Regions from separate parts of the Alkalihalobacterium alkalinitrilicum genome, predicted to be linked through region 2. Evidence: riboswitches for the same ligand, from Rfam matches in the RefSeq annotation. Region 2 holds a riboswitch; each other region holds the start of a gene.
The links. A riboswitch is a leader RNA that binds a small molecule or an ion and turns the genes downstream of it on or off. The one in region 2 is predicted to bind S-adenosylmethionine.
Positions count from the first base shown of each region.

Region 1: it holds a riboswitch for S-adenosylmethionine, as region 2 does, so the genes downstream of both, BK574_RS10075 (methionine biosynthesis PLP-dependent protein) here and msrA (peptide-methionine (S)-S-oxide reductase MsrA) in region 2, are expected to answer to the same signal.
Region 3: it holds a riboswitch for S-adenosylmethionine, as region 2 does, so the genes downstream of both, metK (methionine adenosyltransferase) here and msrA (peptide-methionine (S)-S-oxide reductase MsrA) in region 2, are expected to answer to the same signal.

Region 1 is NZ_KV917368.1:2,168,501-2,173,451, reverse strand. Features, by position in the region: gene BK574_RS10090 (YpdA family putative bacillithiol disulfide reductase) at 1-64, shown strand, start outside; gene BK574_RS10085 (asparaginase) at 216-1,178, shown strand; gene prsW (glutamic-type intramembrane protease PrsW) at 1,216-1,851, shown strand; gene BK574_RS27860 (hypothetical protein) at 1,875-2,039, shown strand; SAM riboswitch class I at 2,169-2,280, shown strand; gene BK574_RS10075 (methionine biosynthesis PLP-dependent protein) at 2,420-3,526, shown strand; gene metC (cystathionine beta-lyase) at 3,541-4,704, shown strand; gene BK574_RS10065 (bifunctional homocysteine S-methyltransferase/methylenetetrahydrofolate reductase) at 4,731-4,951, shown strand, end outside.
Region 2 is NZ_KV917368.1:949,338-954,288, forward strand. Features, by position in the region: gene BK574_RS04505 (S9 family peptidase) at 1-1,034, opposite strand, end outside; SAM riboswitch class I at 1,271-1,382, shown strand; gene msrA (peptide-methionine (S)-S-oxide reductase MsrA) at 1,474-1,938, shown strand; gene BK574_RS04515 (cupin domain-containing protein) at 2,105-2,521, opposite strand; gene BK574_RS04520 (TetR/AcrR family transcriptional regulator) at 2,518-3,117, opposite strand; gene BK574_RS04525 (DUF1450 domain-containing protein) at 3,444-3,710, shown strand; gene BK574_RS04530 (hypothetical protein) at 3,744-4,799, shown strand; gene BK574_RS04535 (hypothetical protein) at 4,799-4,951, shown strand, end outside.
Region 3 is NZ_KV917368.1:4,475,216-4,480,166, forward strand. Features, by position in the region: gene pckA (phosphoenolpyruvate carboxykinase (ATP)) at 1-462, opposite strand, end outside; gene BK574_RS21720 (hypothetical protein) at 893-1,216, shown strand; SAM riboswitch class I at 1,594-1,704, shown strand; gene metK (methionine adenosyltransferase) at 1,894-3,099, shown strand; gene BK574_RS21730 (glycosyltransferase family 4 protein) at 3,230-4,390, opposite strand; gene BK574_RS21735 (phosphatase PAP2 family protein) at 4,401-4,951, opposite strand, start outside.

The DNA.
Region 1 (4,951 bases), 1.2 Mb from region 2:
TGGGCGTTTTCACGGTGATTTAATTGCAGCAGAAATTAGCAAGAGAAATCATAGGAGTTCGTAGTCATTTACCTAGATAGAAACTTGACTCAGTGGAGGCAACAGGTTGTTACTATTGCTAATATCTCACTAAGTTTTTCAAAAACTGAAATTGTAGACTTAGCACTAGTAAGACTTTACAAAAAGAATATTAAATATGAAGGTGATGAATACATATGAGAAAGGTTGCTTTAATTACAACAGGAGGAACGATCGCCTCAAAAAAAATTGCTAGTGGTTTATTATCATCAGGAGAGTTAACAGGTGAAGAATTAGCTTCCCTTTGTCGTTTGCCATCTGATATCCAAATAGAAGTACATAGTTTGTTTCAGCTTCCTAGTATGCATATTGATTTTGATAGGATGCTCGAATTAAAAAAGAAAATTGACAAAGTATTCGAAGATGAAACCGTCAGTGGGATCGTGGTCACACATGGAACGGATTCACTTGAAGAGACGGCATATTTTTTAGATTTAGCCGTTACAGATGAAAGAAAGATTGTTGTTACGGGGTCACAGCGGTCACCAGACGATATCGGAACCGATGTGTATTCGAACTTACGAAATTCTATTTATGTCGCTGTTAATGAAAGTTTGGATAATGTTGGTACAGTGGTTGTATTTAATGACCGGATATGGTCTGCTAAATATGTTAAAAAAGTACATGCATCAAATATGCAAGGTTTTGAATCATTTGGTTATGGTTATTTAGGTATTATCGATAATGATGTGGTAAGTGTGTATCAAAAACCATTGCATAGAGATTGTTATCAAATTGATTCCTTCCTACCACAAGTTGAAATTATTAAATGTTATGCAGGAGCAGATGGAAAGTTTATTCGGTGTGCGGTGAGAGAAGGAACAAAAGGTATTGTCTTAGAAGGGGTAGGAAGAGGACAAGTATCACCTCATATGGTAGATGATATAACGAATGCAATAAAAGCTGGCGTCAAAGTCGTAGTAACGACAAGTTCTGAGGAAGGACAGGTACACACTTCGTATGATTATCGTGGAAGTGCTTATGATTTAAAATTAAGAGGCGCGAGTTTAGGTAAGGATTATGACTCGAAAAAGGCAAGAATAAAGCTTGCAGTTTTAATGTCAGCTGGTGGGGACATAGAAGAAGGTTTTAAAATATAGAGACTAAATCGTAGTTAAAGAGAGGATTGGAAAAACGTTGTTTTCGCTTATAACCGCAACTACTGGTCCTGCTATGGCTTTATTTTGCTATTTTTATTTAAAAAATGATGTAAGTTCTCAAGCGTTACTCATGATTATTAAAACATTTATCATTGGTGCGCTGTTGGTTTTTCCAGTCATGGTCATCCAATATGCGTTTGAAGTTGAAGGTGTGTTTACGACTCATTTTATGGTAGCTTTCTTTGAATATGCTTTTACAGAAGAGTTTTTCAAGTGGTTTTTGCTTTTTTTCTTTGCGTATAAGCATGCGACCTTTAACAAAACATATGATGGTATTATTTATGGGGTTTCTCTATCTTTAGGGTTTGCATCTGTTGAGAATTTTTTTTATTTACTAGCGAACGGGTTGCAAACGGCGTGGTTGAGAGCGTTATTTCCAGTAAGTAGCCATGCTTTGTTCGGGGTAATTATGGGGTATTATTTAGGAAAAGCAAAGTTTTCAAAACAACACCAGACTTGGTTTATTATACTTTCTTTATTCTTACCAATTTTACTTCATGGGAGCTATGATTTAATATTACTAACAATGGATAAATATATTCATATAATGATGCTTCTTTTTATGATTGGGCTTTGGACATTCAGTATACACAAAGTGAAAATGGCAAATTAGAAAAAGGGTTAGGAGTGGTATGCATGACTGAAAGCGTAAGGTATCGAATCGTAATTCGTTGTCCAAAATGTGGTGAAAAGTTTATTCTACGGGGTAGACAAGGAAAAGACGGCAACTATGAGACGGGCTTTATTCGTTGTGTTTGTGGGAATGAGGACGACTTACAAATAGATGCTACTCCAGAATAACGCCTATAGATTTTTAAGAATTGTTGATGCTTTAAAGGATTAAAATAAGTAAATCTAATAAAATCTATTGCTTTTTTCGTGCAATTCATGTAATTTAGAATCAAGCGAAAATTGAAAAATTAAATAATTTTCTTATCAAGAGAGATGGAGGGAATGGCCCTATGAAGTCTCAGCAACCAGCTGAATTTATTTTCGGTCAGGTGCTAATTCCAGCAAGCAATTATGGCTTGAAAGATAAGAAGGAGCGTAGTTCATTGAAAATGATTTCTTAGCCTTCTTCTTATTTATAAGAGGAAGGCTTTTTGCACTTTTAGAAGGGTAAACTTCTCTAAAGAATAAAGTTTAAGAAAAAACAGCGATAAGAGTGGAGGAGAAGCATAATGAATAAAGAGCAACTAGAAACGAAACTAGTACAAATTGGAAACCGTTTAGACGAACATACAGGAACGATTAATACCCCTGTTTATTTTTCCACCGCGTATCGCCATTCAGGGATCGGTGAATCTACTGGTTTTGATTATTCAAGAACGGGAAACCCAACTAGGTTAGTTTTAGAAAATGCGATTGCTGAATTAGAAGCAGGTGATCGAGGCTTTGCCTGTAGTTCAGGAATGTCTGCTATTCAAACTTTATTTTCCTTATTTAAGCAAGGCGATGAGATATTAGCATCGAGTGACTTATATGGTGGTACTTATCGACTATTTGAAAATGGATGGAAAAACTGGGGATTATCATTTTCATACGGGGATCCAAGAGATATAGAAACATTTGAACAACAAATAAATGAAAATACGAAAGCGTTGTTTATAGAAAGCCCGACCAATCCACTAATGCAAGAAGCCGATTTAAAGCAGTTAGGTCATTTAGCAAGAAAGCATAATTTACTGTTCATTGTTGATAACACTTTCTATACGCCTTTAATACAACAACCACTCAAAGAAGGAGCAGATATCGTTATACACAGTGCTTCAAAATACTTAGGAGGGCACAACGATGTCATTGCAGGTTTAATTGTTGGAAAAGGTGAAGAACTTTGCGAGCGAATTGGGTATTTCCACAATGGTATGGGAGGAATATTAAGTCCGTTTGATTCGTGGTTACTTATAAGAGGTATGAAGACGTTAACACTACGGATGGAACAACATCAAAAGAACGCAAGAGAAGTGGCGGCCTATCTTAAAGAACACCCTTCAGTGACAGATGTTCTCTATCCTGGACGTGGCGGGATGCTTTCTTTCCGCATTAAGGAAGCTAACTGGGTAAATCCATTTTTACAGCAGTTAAAATTAATTTCATTTGCAGAAAGTTTAGGTGGCGTTGAAAGCTTAATGACATATCCAACAACGCAAACCCACGCGGATATGCCAGAAGAGGTGCGTTTCGCAAATGGTGTATGTGACCGCTTATTACGTTTTTCAGTAGGTATCGAAAATAGTCAGGATCTGATTGCGGATTTAGATCAAGCATTTAATCATGTAAGTCTATAGGAGGATATATAAAAATGAGTGAACAATTTTCTTTGCAAACGCGCTTACTTCATAATAATCAAAAAGTAGATAAAGAAACGGGAGCGGTAAGTGTTCCAATCCAACATGCTTCAACCTTTCATCAATTTGACTTTGATCAGTTCGGAACCTTTGATTATGGACGTTCAGGAAATCCAACTCGTGCAGCACTAGAGGAAACAATTGCTGAATTAGAAGGCGGCGTGAGGGGGTTTGCATTCGCATCAGGTATGGCGGCGATTTCAACAGCTTTTATGCTTCTTTCAAAAGGAGACCATGTGGTCGTTACGACAGATGTGTATGGGGGTACGTTCCGTTTTGTAACTCAAGTGTTAAACCGTCTGGGTATTGAATATACGTTTGTTGATATGACGAATAATGAGGAAATAGAAGCGAGTATTCAAGAAAATACAAAAGTGATTTACGTTGAAACCCCATCAAATCCGACGATGAAAATCACAGATTTAAGAGAAGTGGTAGCTTTAGCAAAGAAATACGGTTGCTTAACGTTTGTTGACAATACTTTCATGACACCAGCATTACAACGTCCGATTGAACTTGGCGTAGATGTTGTCCTTCATAGTGCGACAAAGTTTATTGGAGGCCATAGTGATGTCATTGCGGGACTTGCTGTTGTTAAAGACGAAGAAGTAGGTGATCAATTAGCATTCTTGCAAAACTCATTCGGTTCGGTGTTAGGGGTGCAAGATTGTTGGCTCGTATTACGAGGTCTTAAGACATTACATGTTCGTATGGAGCATTCGTCAAAGGCTGCAAATGAATTAGCCCTTTGGCTAAAAGAACAACCTGCTGTTGAACGAGTCTATTACCCAGGATTAAAAGATCATTTAGGATATAATATTCAAAAAGACCAAGCAGAAGGTTTTGGAGCTGTATTATCCTTTGAGTTAAAAGATAAAGAGGCAGTAAGACAGTTTGTCGCTCAAGTCGAAGTGCCTGTTTTTGCAGTTAGCCTTGGTGCAGTAGAATCGATCTTATCTTACCCAGCAACGATGTCCCATGCGGCAATGCCAAGTGCAGAACGAGAACAAAGGGGAATTAGCGATGGACTGTTACGATTATCGGTCGGACTAGAAAATGTCGAGGATATTAAAAGAGACTTTTTGAATGCTTTTGAAAGCTTGGCGATCACGAATTAACTTATAAATAAAAGGATGGGGAAGATATGGATTTTCTTGATGCGCTAAAAGAACGGATATTAATAGGAGATGGGGCGATAGGAACCCTTCTCTATTCAAAAGGAATTACGGAAAGTTGCTTTGAACATTTAAACATAACGGCTGAAGATAAAGTGTACGAAGTCCATGAGGAGTATCTTCAAGCAGGAGCAAACGTCATTCAAACAAATACGTATGCTGCGAACTCAATCAAACTAGCAAACTATGG
Region 2 (4,951 bases):
GTAGGAGATAAGGCTGCTGTTACCTCACCGTTTAGATTTACTTTAAATAACTGGCAATCACCACCAACTGTTGCACTAAAATAAATATGAGTGCTAGTCGAGTCCCAAATTAATCTCAATTCTGCGGTGTCATATTTCGCATCGACACCTACAAGGTTTCCAACGGTGTAATCAAAGTGTTCCGTTAAGTTTGTTAATTGACCAGTTTCTACAGAAAGGAGGAGAACATTCGCATTCCCTTGACTTCTCTCACCACGTGTATGCCCTGCCACTGCTAGCCATTTACCGTCTGGTGAAAGAGAAGGTGCCATAATATTTCCAATTCCTTGATAGAACAACGTCTCTTCCTTTGAAGCAATATCATATTTCCAAATAGCAGGGAGGTAGCCCCACTCTTGATCATCTGCCTTCGTTCCAACAAAGAATAAGCTTTTTCCGTCTGGTGAGAAACCAGGTTGACCAAAATCATGGTCGCCTTCGGTAACCTTTGTATAAGCTTTTGTCTCTATATCAAATAAATAAACATGCTTACGGTCGTCGTTATAAATACCAACTCCGTCACCTTTATAACGAAGTCTTGTAATCACCTTCACATCACTTTTTTCTTCATCCTCATCAGAGGTCACCTTTAATTCACCTTTAATCGTAAGAGCGAGCTGGCTGCCGTCTGGCGACCAAACAAAATCACCGATTCCTTGCTTGACGTCTGTTAATTGTATAGCTTCACCACCATCTGTATGTAAAAGCCATATTTGATTTTTTCCTGTACGGTTTGAACGGAAAGCAATCGTGCTTCCATCTGGTGACCACAGTGGAGTCGTATCCTTAACTAATGTCTCGTTTGAATAATGAGAGGTAAATTGTCTGCCTTCACCTTTTAAATTAGTTACATAGATATAAGAATAGTAACCATCTTTTTCTTGATCTACATGAGTTAAGACATAGGCCACTTTGTCGCTGTTAGGGTAAACCTGAGGATCACCGACAAACTTAAATTTAGTTAAGTCTTCTGTTGTAATAGGACGTTTCATCATTTTAAATTCCTCCATAATTTACAATCTATAAGTCTATCTTAACATTTCGGCAATCGAAGTAAAATATTTTTATTGATATTTCAGTATATTATTTTAGGGTGGCTCTCTAAAGCCTTGAAAAAAATCATAGAGATGGTTCAATCAATAAAAGTTAACTTTAAATAAATCCCCTTGCAAAATAATTAATTATCATCTATAATACTATTCAAATAACAATAAATTTAATAGCGATAGACTTCTTATCCAGAGTGGTGGAGGGACAGGCCCTTTGAAACCCGGCAACCATTAAATCATATTTGATTTAAACGGTGCCAATTCCTGCAAGGTGTATACCTTGGGAGATGAGAGGATCGTATATAAATACGATAACCTCTCTATATTTTAGAGAGGTTTTTCTTATGGGAAGAAGATTTATCGCTCAAATGAGGAGCGAATTAAAATGGAAAAAGCAGTATTTGGTGCAGGTTGTTTTTGGGGAGTGGAAGCGTTTTTTGAAAGTATTCGTGGAGTTGAAGAGACAAGAGTAGGGTATACAGGTGGTCATGTTGAGAGTCCTTCCTATGAAGTAGTGAAAACGGGAAAGACTGGTCATGCTGAGGTGATTGAAATTTGGTATAATCCTTGGAAAATTTCTTATGCAGAACTCGTGACTAAATTTTTTGAATGTCATGACCCAACAACATTAAATCGCCAGGGAATTGATGTAGGAACTCAATATCGTTCGGTTATTTTCTTTCAAAATTTTCAACAATTAGAAGTCGCAAGTAAAATAAAAGCGGATCTTAGCCAAGCGAGCGCTAAAAAAATTGTCACTGAAATTTCGCCAGCCAAAACGTTTTATCAAGCAGAAGAGTATCATCAAAAGTACTTTCAGAAAAATGGATCCGTTGCTTGTGGAATTTAAATTAAAAAATAAAACAGCTAGTCTTGCAGAACTAAATGTAAAAAAATTCTCGAATTTATTACGAGATGATGTTTCAATGTAGTAGCAATGACCTGTTGAATATATAATTACCCAAACAGCTAATGAATAGCTGTTTGGGTTCATTTTTTCTGTGGTAGTATAAAATTTAAAGGACCTTCATTCCAACTGGAGATACCTCTTCTGAAAAGGTAGAATGGGAATCCTTGCTAGCAAAAAAAGCTAAAAATTTTGCAGTTTCATCGCCTTTATTTATTATATAGTGTGGAACAGAAGGTGGAATAACGACGAGATCGCCAACGGTTATGGTGCAACGGTCGTTTCCAATCATTACTTCTGCATTTCCGCTTAAAACAAATAAAATTTCCTCACTGCTTTCAGAATGTTCTCCAAGCTCGTTTCCTGCTTCTACCTCAAAATAGACAACCGTCGTCTGAGTACTGTTAATGCCAGACCAGAGCGGAAACTGTGGGGTGAATGGTAAATTGGCTTTCCACTTTTTCTTTTTGTCACTGTCGTACCACAAATCCAATAGAGGTAACTTGTTAATATTTACAGTTTTCAAAGGGTTTCCTCCTTTAGTTTTAGCAAAATAGCTCTTGTTGTTTGTTCAATACATATACCTTTGTCCAAGCCACTTAATTTTCTTAACGTTCGGTAAAAGAGGGGGTGTAACAAGCTGCGGATGAAGCCTCCGATTTGTTCTTTTCGATCGTTTGGAATAGCCGTGTCCTGGAGTAAGACCTGTACAGCGGCTTTAATTAGAGCCTCATTTTGTAAGGCCGAATTCCTCATAACTTTAGATTGTTCTGATAGGCGAAACGAGAGCCAAACGAGTTCCATCGTATTTTCATGGAAGGAATAAAAGTCAGTTACGATCAGTGTGACTTTTTCATCAAGTTCGTGTAAGTGTAAATACGTATGAATTTGAGGTAACTTATTGATCTTCAGAAAGTGATTCGCGCATCCCCGAAATAAATCTTCATTCGTCGGAAAATATTTACGAATTGTGGGTATCGAAACTCCAGAATGTTCTGCGATTATTTTTATATCGGTGACCCCTTCTGAGTGCATCGTGTAAGTAGCTTCAATAATGCTTTCAATGGTGGATTGTTTTCTTTTTTCACGAAGATCAGAATGATAAGTGCGTTTCTTTCTCATAGTACAACCTTCTCCTATAAATCGGTACTATTGGTCTAGAGGTGCAACATTACCTTCCTCATATTTGCAAAAATTCTTTTAATTATTACATATGACATTATATGTAAAATGGATATATATAGACACTATTCAATATTAAAAATATATATCGAAAATAAAACCAATTTGAAACACTGCAAACTGTTTACCTCAGTTTGCGTTAAAGTTTATTTACACTAGCATCGTTGTGTTGAAGTGAAAAGGTAGAATTAGTGTATAGTAGAACTTGTTAGGGATTTAAAGAAAAAACCATGAAAATAAACGATTAAGTAAGAGGGCGATCATTCTTGAAGCTGTTCCGATTTTTACGAAAGCCGAAGATTAATATTGAGTTTTGTGTAAATAATATAGATCAATTTTTAACAGATGAACATGTTTCTAAGTATAACGAGCTTTTCAATCAGGTTAATGTGAACTATAAAGAATATGAGTGTTTAAGTAAGTGTGAACAATGTAAAAAAACTTCTTATGCCGTCATCAACGGAAAATTGATCGAAGCAGATGATTACGGTGAATTATTAAAGGTAATGAAGGAAGTAGAAAAATCCGTCTAAAGCATAGGCACAATTACAGCGAGGAAAAAGCATATGTTAAAGATTTTTTATAGAAGAGAAGATAGTCAATTGCGGATGATCAAAGATGGGAAGCAAGAGGTACTGACGGTACGCTCCAGCCCCTATTATTACGTTTCAGAAAACGGAGATTATGTTATTTATCGCGATCAAGCAAAGCATTTCCCAAAAGAGGACCTCTATATCCTGTTCGAGGGCAAGAAGCCAAAACAGGTTGGCACAAATGTACATCTTATCCACGTATCTCCAGAAGCAGATCTTGTTTTGTTCATCGATAAATATGCTAACTCTGATTATCAAGGCTCTTTATATATGATCGAAAATGGTGAAAAGAAAACGTTTCTTGACCGTAACGTTTCTGGAACAGTAATCGTCATAGAAAAGGGAGATCGTCTCTTCAAGGTTCTTTACACGAAATATAATAAGAACTTAACGAATACAATCTGTGTAATTGATGAAACAGGTAAAAAGCATGTATTAGGGAAAAAATTTAAAAATATACGTTTTTATGCGACCAAACAAGATGAAATTCGAACGGTCGCTGAAGTCGAACGCTATAAAAAGAATGTGCAAGAACTTGAAACGTATGTTTTCCACGATGAACAACTGATAGGGACGAACCTTTGTGGATATCGACAAAATGACTCCAAAGATACAATCACGTTTAATGAGGAAACGGTTGCTTTGCAACAAGAACATTTTCGTAAAGTGTACTTTCACGAAGACTCAGATGACATTGTTTTTCAATTTGCGAATCATACATCTAGTCGATATTTTATAGCTAATGAAATTGCGAAACGCGCAAAGTGGAATGTTCTACTCGAAAGTCCGTATGAAAAGGATGACAGTATCAATCATCTAGCATGCTTTTCCATGGATCAAGTTGAGGATATTTTGCTGCTTCATTATACATTGACAACAGGCATTGACTTTTTGTTTAGTCATAAGCTATTTGGAGTAAATGTGGAGCAATTAGTTAAACATACTGGTGCTATATTTGGAAGATACGGCACAGACTACGCCAAAATTATGGATCCAGGGTTTATGGACAAAGACACGATGAAAAGATAATGTTTCGGCACATCCAAAAAACGCTCATGGACGTCCATCAATTTTCGTATCGTCGTGAGTTAAAAGCATATCTGCAAAGGACCTATTTAGTGCCTTTACACGATCAGTATGGAAAAGCGATGAATTTTTACAATAAATATATTCAATCTAAA
Region 3 (4,951 bases), 3.5 Mb from region 2:
AGTGAATTCTGAATCGTGAGTTTGTAATTCTTCTTGAGTAGGGCGAATAAATAATTGTTTTGCGAAAAGGTTATGCCAAGCGTATTCATTAATAACTTGAATTGGAAGACGGTAGCTTTTATCTGCACCTGCAAAACCACGAAAAACAAATAATTCTTCTTTTTCTTTTAAGTAATTCATTACTTTGTTGTATAATTTAGTGAAAACCTCTTTTTCGATCGGTTGGTTAACAGAACCCCAGTCGATTTTATCTTTTACAGATTCTTCTTTTACGATAAATTTATCTTTAGGTGAGCGTCCAGTATATTTACCAGTAGCAACACTTAATGCTCCTGCAGAAGTTAGTACCCCTTCATTTCTCATTAGTGACCTTTCGACTAATTTAGAAACAGGAAGGTCTAAATGAACATTTTCTCCTTGTAAAATATGCTCTAATTCAGTAGCGAAGCTAATTGTACTCATTGGTCACAAAACCCTCTCTTTTTTATATTTTATCCACTATGTTTGTAAGGATTAATAATTAATTTTTTATGTTGAAATTAGTATAACACATTTTATTAAATAGTCTATACTATTATTTCAATTTGTGTGCAAATAAGTTGAAAAATTATGTGTCTAAATTAATAACGTGCTATTAAAAGGATGTTTATACATTGGTGTTGCCTTTTTTCCTATTAAATAGGTTTCTTATTACGGACTTTAGAATACTTAAAATTCATAGGTTTTGATAATGTTCAATGTTAATACTGGATAGCTTATATTTCATTCGGGTGTCCAAACTTTCGCGCGATGTGCCAAAATCAACATGTAGAAAGCCAAATAATAAGGTAAATCTGTTCAGTACCCATTTTTAGTTATTTGCATAGCATAAAGTAGGAAGGAGGGGTTTGCGGTGGACAGTATTTCAATGTTGGACCTCGCGACCGTTTCAGCTGTTGTTGCTGCATTAGTAACTGTTGTCGGAAATGCCTTTAATATTGATAAGAAGTATCGAGCGTTATTAGCGATTGGTGTCGCGTGTGTATTATGGTTTATTCCTAAAGAATGGGGAAATGAATTATTAGTTGCGTTAATCATCGGTTTAACGGCGAGCGGGGTTTATAGTCAGGTGAAACCACGAGATAACCAAAATGAGTTATTACGCATGCAGCTTCGGGAAGAAGTTAGAGAAGAAGAAGAACGAAAGCGAAATCAGAACCAAAATACACCGTATTAAAACAAGGTTCTCGCTCTAACTTAGAGGCCAATGCTTCTATAAAAGAGTTGATCACGGCATGGCAAAATAAAATATTGGAATATCGCATCTTAATGGTCCTAGTAAAGAGGACTTTTTTTGTCTAGCTGCAGTCGCCAGCTCCTCGAGGACAAATAACCTATCAGGACAAAAGTTAAAGAGCGAACTTTAGCCTGCCAGAACATTTGCTGGTCGGAGCTAAACAGGCGACTTCGCTTTTCTTTGTACTTAAAATGAATAATCATCTAATTTTGCTATTGTTAAGGATAAATGTGTTTTACTAATTGAGACTTTCTACTGTCAACAGGCAATAGTTGACAACGATTACTTTGTAAGTTATGATATGACGCGAACGGATACTCTTATCCCGAGTCGGTGGAGGGACAGGCCCGAAGAAACCCAGCAACCAACACCATTAAAAAAGGTGAAAAGGTGCTAACCTGCAAAGCTTATGCTTTGAAAGATAAGAGGTTAAAGGTGATATGTCTAACCCTTTTCCTCATGAGGAAAGGGGTTTTTATGACTATATATGTCTTAAATTTATACTCACTAGGGTGAGGGAATGAGTGCCGTATCAATATTTAACACATTTTAAGGGAAGACTACCCGTAGAAGGAATAGAATTTCCTCTAAAATGTGAAAAAGGAGGATACTGTTTAATGGTAGAAAAGAAAAGTCGTCGCCTATTCACCTCTGAGTCGGTGACAGAAGGGCATCCTGATAAAATCTGTGACCAAATTTCTGATGCGATTTTAGACGCCATTTTAAAAAATGATGCGAATGCTCGTGTAGCTTGTGAAACTTCAGTCAATACGGGTTTAGTATTAGTAGCTGGAGAAATTACGACAAGTACATACGTTGATATCCCGAAGATCGTTCGTGAAACAATTAAAAATATTGGTTATACTCGTGCGAAGTATGGGTTTGATTCAGAGACGTGTGCCGTTCTTACTTCCATTGATGAGCAATCTGCTGATATTGCTCAAGGGGTTAATCAAGCACTTGAGGCGCGTGAAGGTCAGATGACGGACCAAGAAATTGAAGCAATTGGTGCAGGAGACCAAGGGTTAATGTTTGGTTATGCTGATAATGAAACGGTTGAATTAATGCCACTTCCAATTTCGTTAGCACATAAATTGTCACGTCGTTTAACCGAAGTTCGTAAAGATGAAGTTCTTCCATATTTACGTCCAGATGGAAAAACGCAAGTTACGGTAGAATACGATGAAAATGGAAAGCCAGCCCGTATTGATACAATCGTTATTTCTACTCAACATCATCCTGAAGTAACATTAGAGCAAATTCAACGAAATATTAAAGAGTATGTAATCAAACCAGTGGTTCCAGCTCATTTAATTGATGAGGAAACAAAATACTTTATTAACCCTACAGGTCGCTTCGTGATCGGTGGACCTCAAGGGGACGCTGGATTAACAGGAAGAAAAATTATCGTTGATACGTACGGCGGTTATGCTCGTCACGGTGGTGGAGCATTCTCAGGAAAAGATCCAACAAAAGTGGACCGTTCTGGAGCGTATGCGGCTCGTTATGTAGCGAAAAACATCGTAGCTGCTGGTTTAGCAGATCGTTGTGAAGTACAGCTAGCTTATGCGATTGGTGTAGCACAACCTGTATCTATTGCTGTTGATACTTTTGGTACAGGAAAAGTATCAGAGGAAGTGTTAGTGAGTCTTGTAAGAAAGCACTTTGACCTTCGTCCAGCAGGCATTATTAATATGTTAAATCTACGTCGTCCAATTTATAAGCAAACAGCTGCTTATGGACATTTTGGACGAAATGATATTGATTTACCTTGGGAGCAAACGGACAAAGCAGAACTGTTACGAACAGAAGCTTCAAAATAATAAGCTAAAAAGGAGTGGGAGACCCTACTCCTTTTTTGCATTTTAAAGAAGTTTTTTTGCTAAAGGAACAAGTACAGAAAAGACATCGACTTTCATCATTTTTGGTGGTAATGGATGTCTTTTCTAACTTTTAATGATGGGAAGAAACCAGTTTCATATCGGAATGAGACATACTATATGCTTTTTCATATTGTAAAAGTAAGTTGTCAAATATCGTTTCCCATGATTGAGACCGAGCGTACTTCCTCGCTTCATACCCCATTTGTAAGCGAAGAATTTCATCAGATAGTAGCCTTTCAATCGCTGAAATGAAAGATGTGGGACTTTTTGCTTCGCAGATAATTCCAGTTTGTTCATGAGTAACAATCTCAGTAACGCCACCGGCATTAGCTACAATTGCTGGCGTTCCAGAAGCTAGTGCTTCTAAGACGACATTCCCAAAGGTTTCTGTTGTTGAAGGGAAAACAAATAGGTCAGCTAGAGCATAAATTGAAGCTAGTTCAGAACCAGCTAGATAGCCTGTAAATGTAATGTTTTGTGTGAAGTTCTCTTTGTATTCTTGTAGAAGTGGTCCATCTCCTACATAAATCCAATGGACTTCATTTTTTATTCTTTCTGGGAGTTGCTCCATGACTGCCTGCAACGTCTCTAAGTCTTTTTCGGGCGCCATTCTGCCAACAAAAAGCAGTACATATTTCTTTTTAATATTAAATCGTTCATATAAGCTCGTATCTTTATGCTTTGGACTAAATTGAAAACAATCGACTCCTCGAGTCCATAAGTCGATATTTGTAAATCCACGTCTTACTAAATGAGCTTTCGTTTCTTTTGAAGGAACAAAGGTCATATTAAAGTGTGAATAAAACCATTTCATAAACTTCCATAGCCCTTCGGACATAAAGGTAAGTTTATAATATTTTAAATAATGATCAAAGTGGGTGTGGTAAGAACCAACCATTGGAATGTTTAGCTTTTTCCCATAGTGAAGGCCACTGAGTCCGATATTAAATGGAGTAGTAATATGAATGAGGTCAGGTTTAAAAGCATCGATCTGTTGTCGAATAGTAAACGGATTAGGAAGAGCCATGCGACATTCAGGATATAGGAAAAAAGGCAAACTGAAAAACGAGTGAATATGATGGGAGTATACATCAGTTTGCTGTATTGTTTCAGGAACAAATAGCTGATAAGGGACTTTACGGTGTTCAAAATGATGAACAAGTCGTTGTAGGGTGCGAGCTACACCATTTACTTGAGGAGCAAATGTATCGGTAAATAACGCGATTTTCATATGGAACCTCCTACGCCATTCCTAATTCGATAAACCAATAGCTAAATACAACCGTAGATAGAAGGGCACTACTGAAGCCCAGAATAGCACCAACGATGACATCTGAAGGATAGTGAAGCCCGAGAAAAATTCTAGATACCCCTACTAACAAAGCGATAGGTAACAATAGAAAAGAAAGCCAGGGGTTGAAAAGAATAAACGGTGTGGCAACTGAGAAAATTGCTGTTGTATGGCCCGAAGGAAAGGAATGATCTTTAAATCGGTTATCAACAACGTAAGTGTTTGGCAACACAAGATAAGGTCGTTTTCGACGATATCCTTTCTTAAAAATGACAACGAGAATGTGACTGAACGTTAAAGCTAAGGCAGCTGCTAAAGCTAATCCTTTCATTGGACCAGACAGGAGCAAACAAAGAAGAATTGTTATACCGACTGTAAAAGTGGCTCCGCCTAAGTGAGTAAGGTACGACATGACTAAAAATGAAATTTTGGACTGGCTTTTCTCGTTAATCAAATAAAACAAGCTACAATCAGTCTGATAAAACCATTGTTTTGATCTTT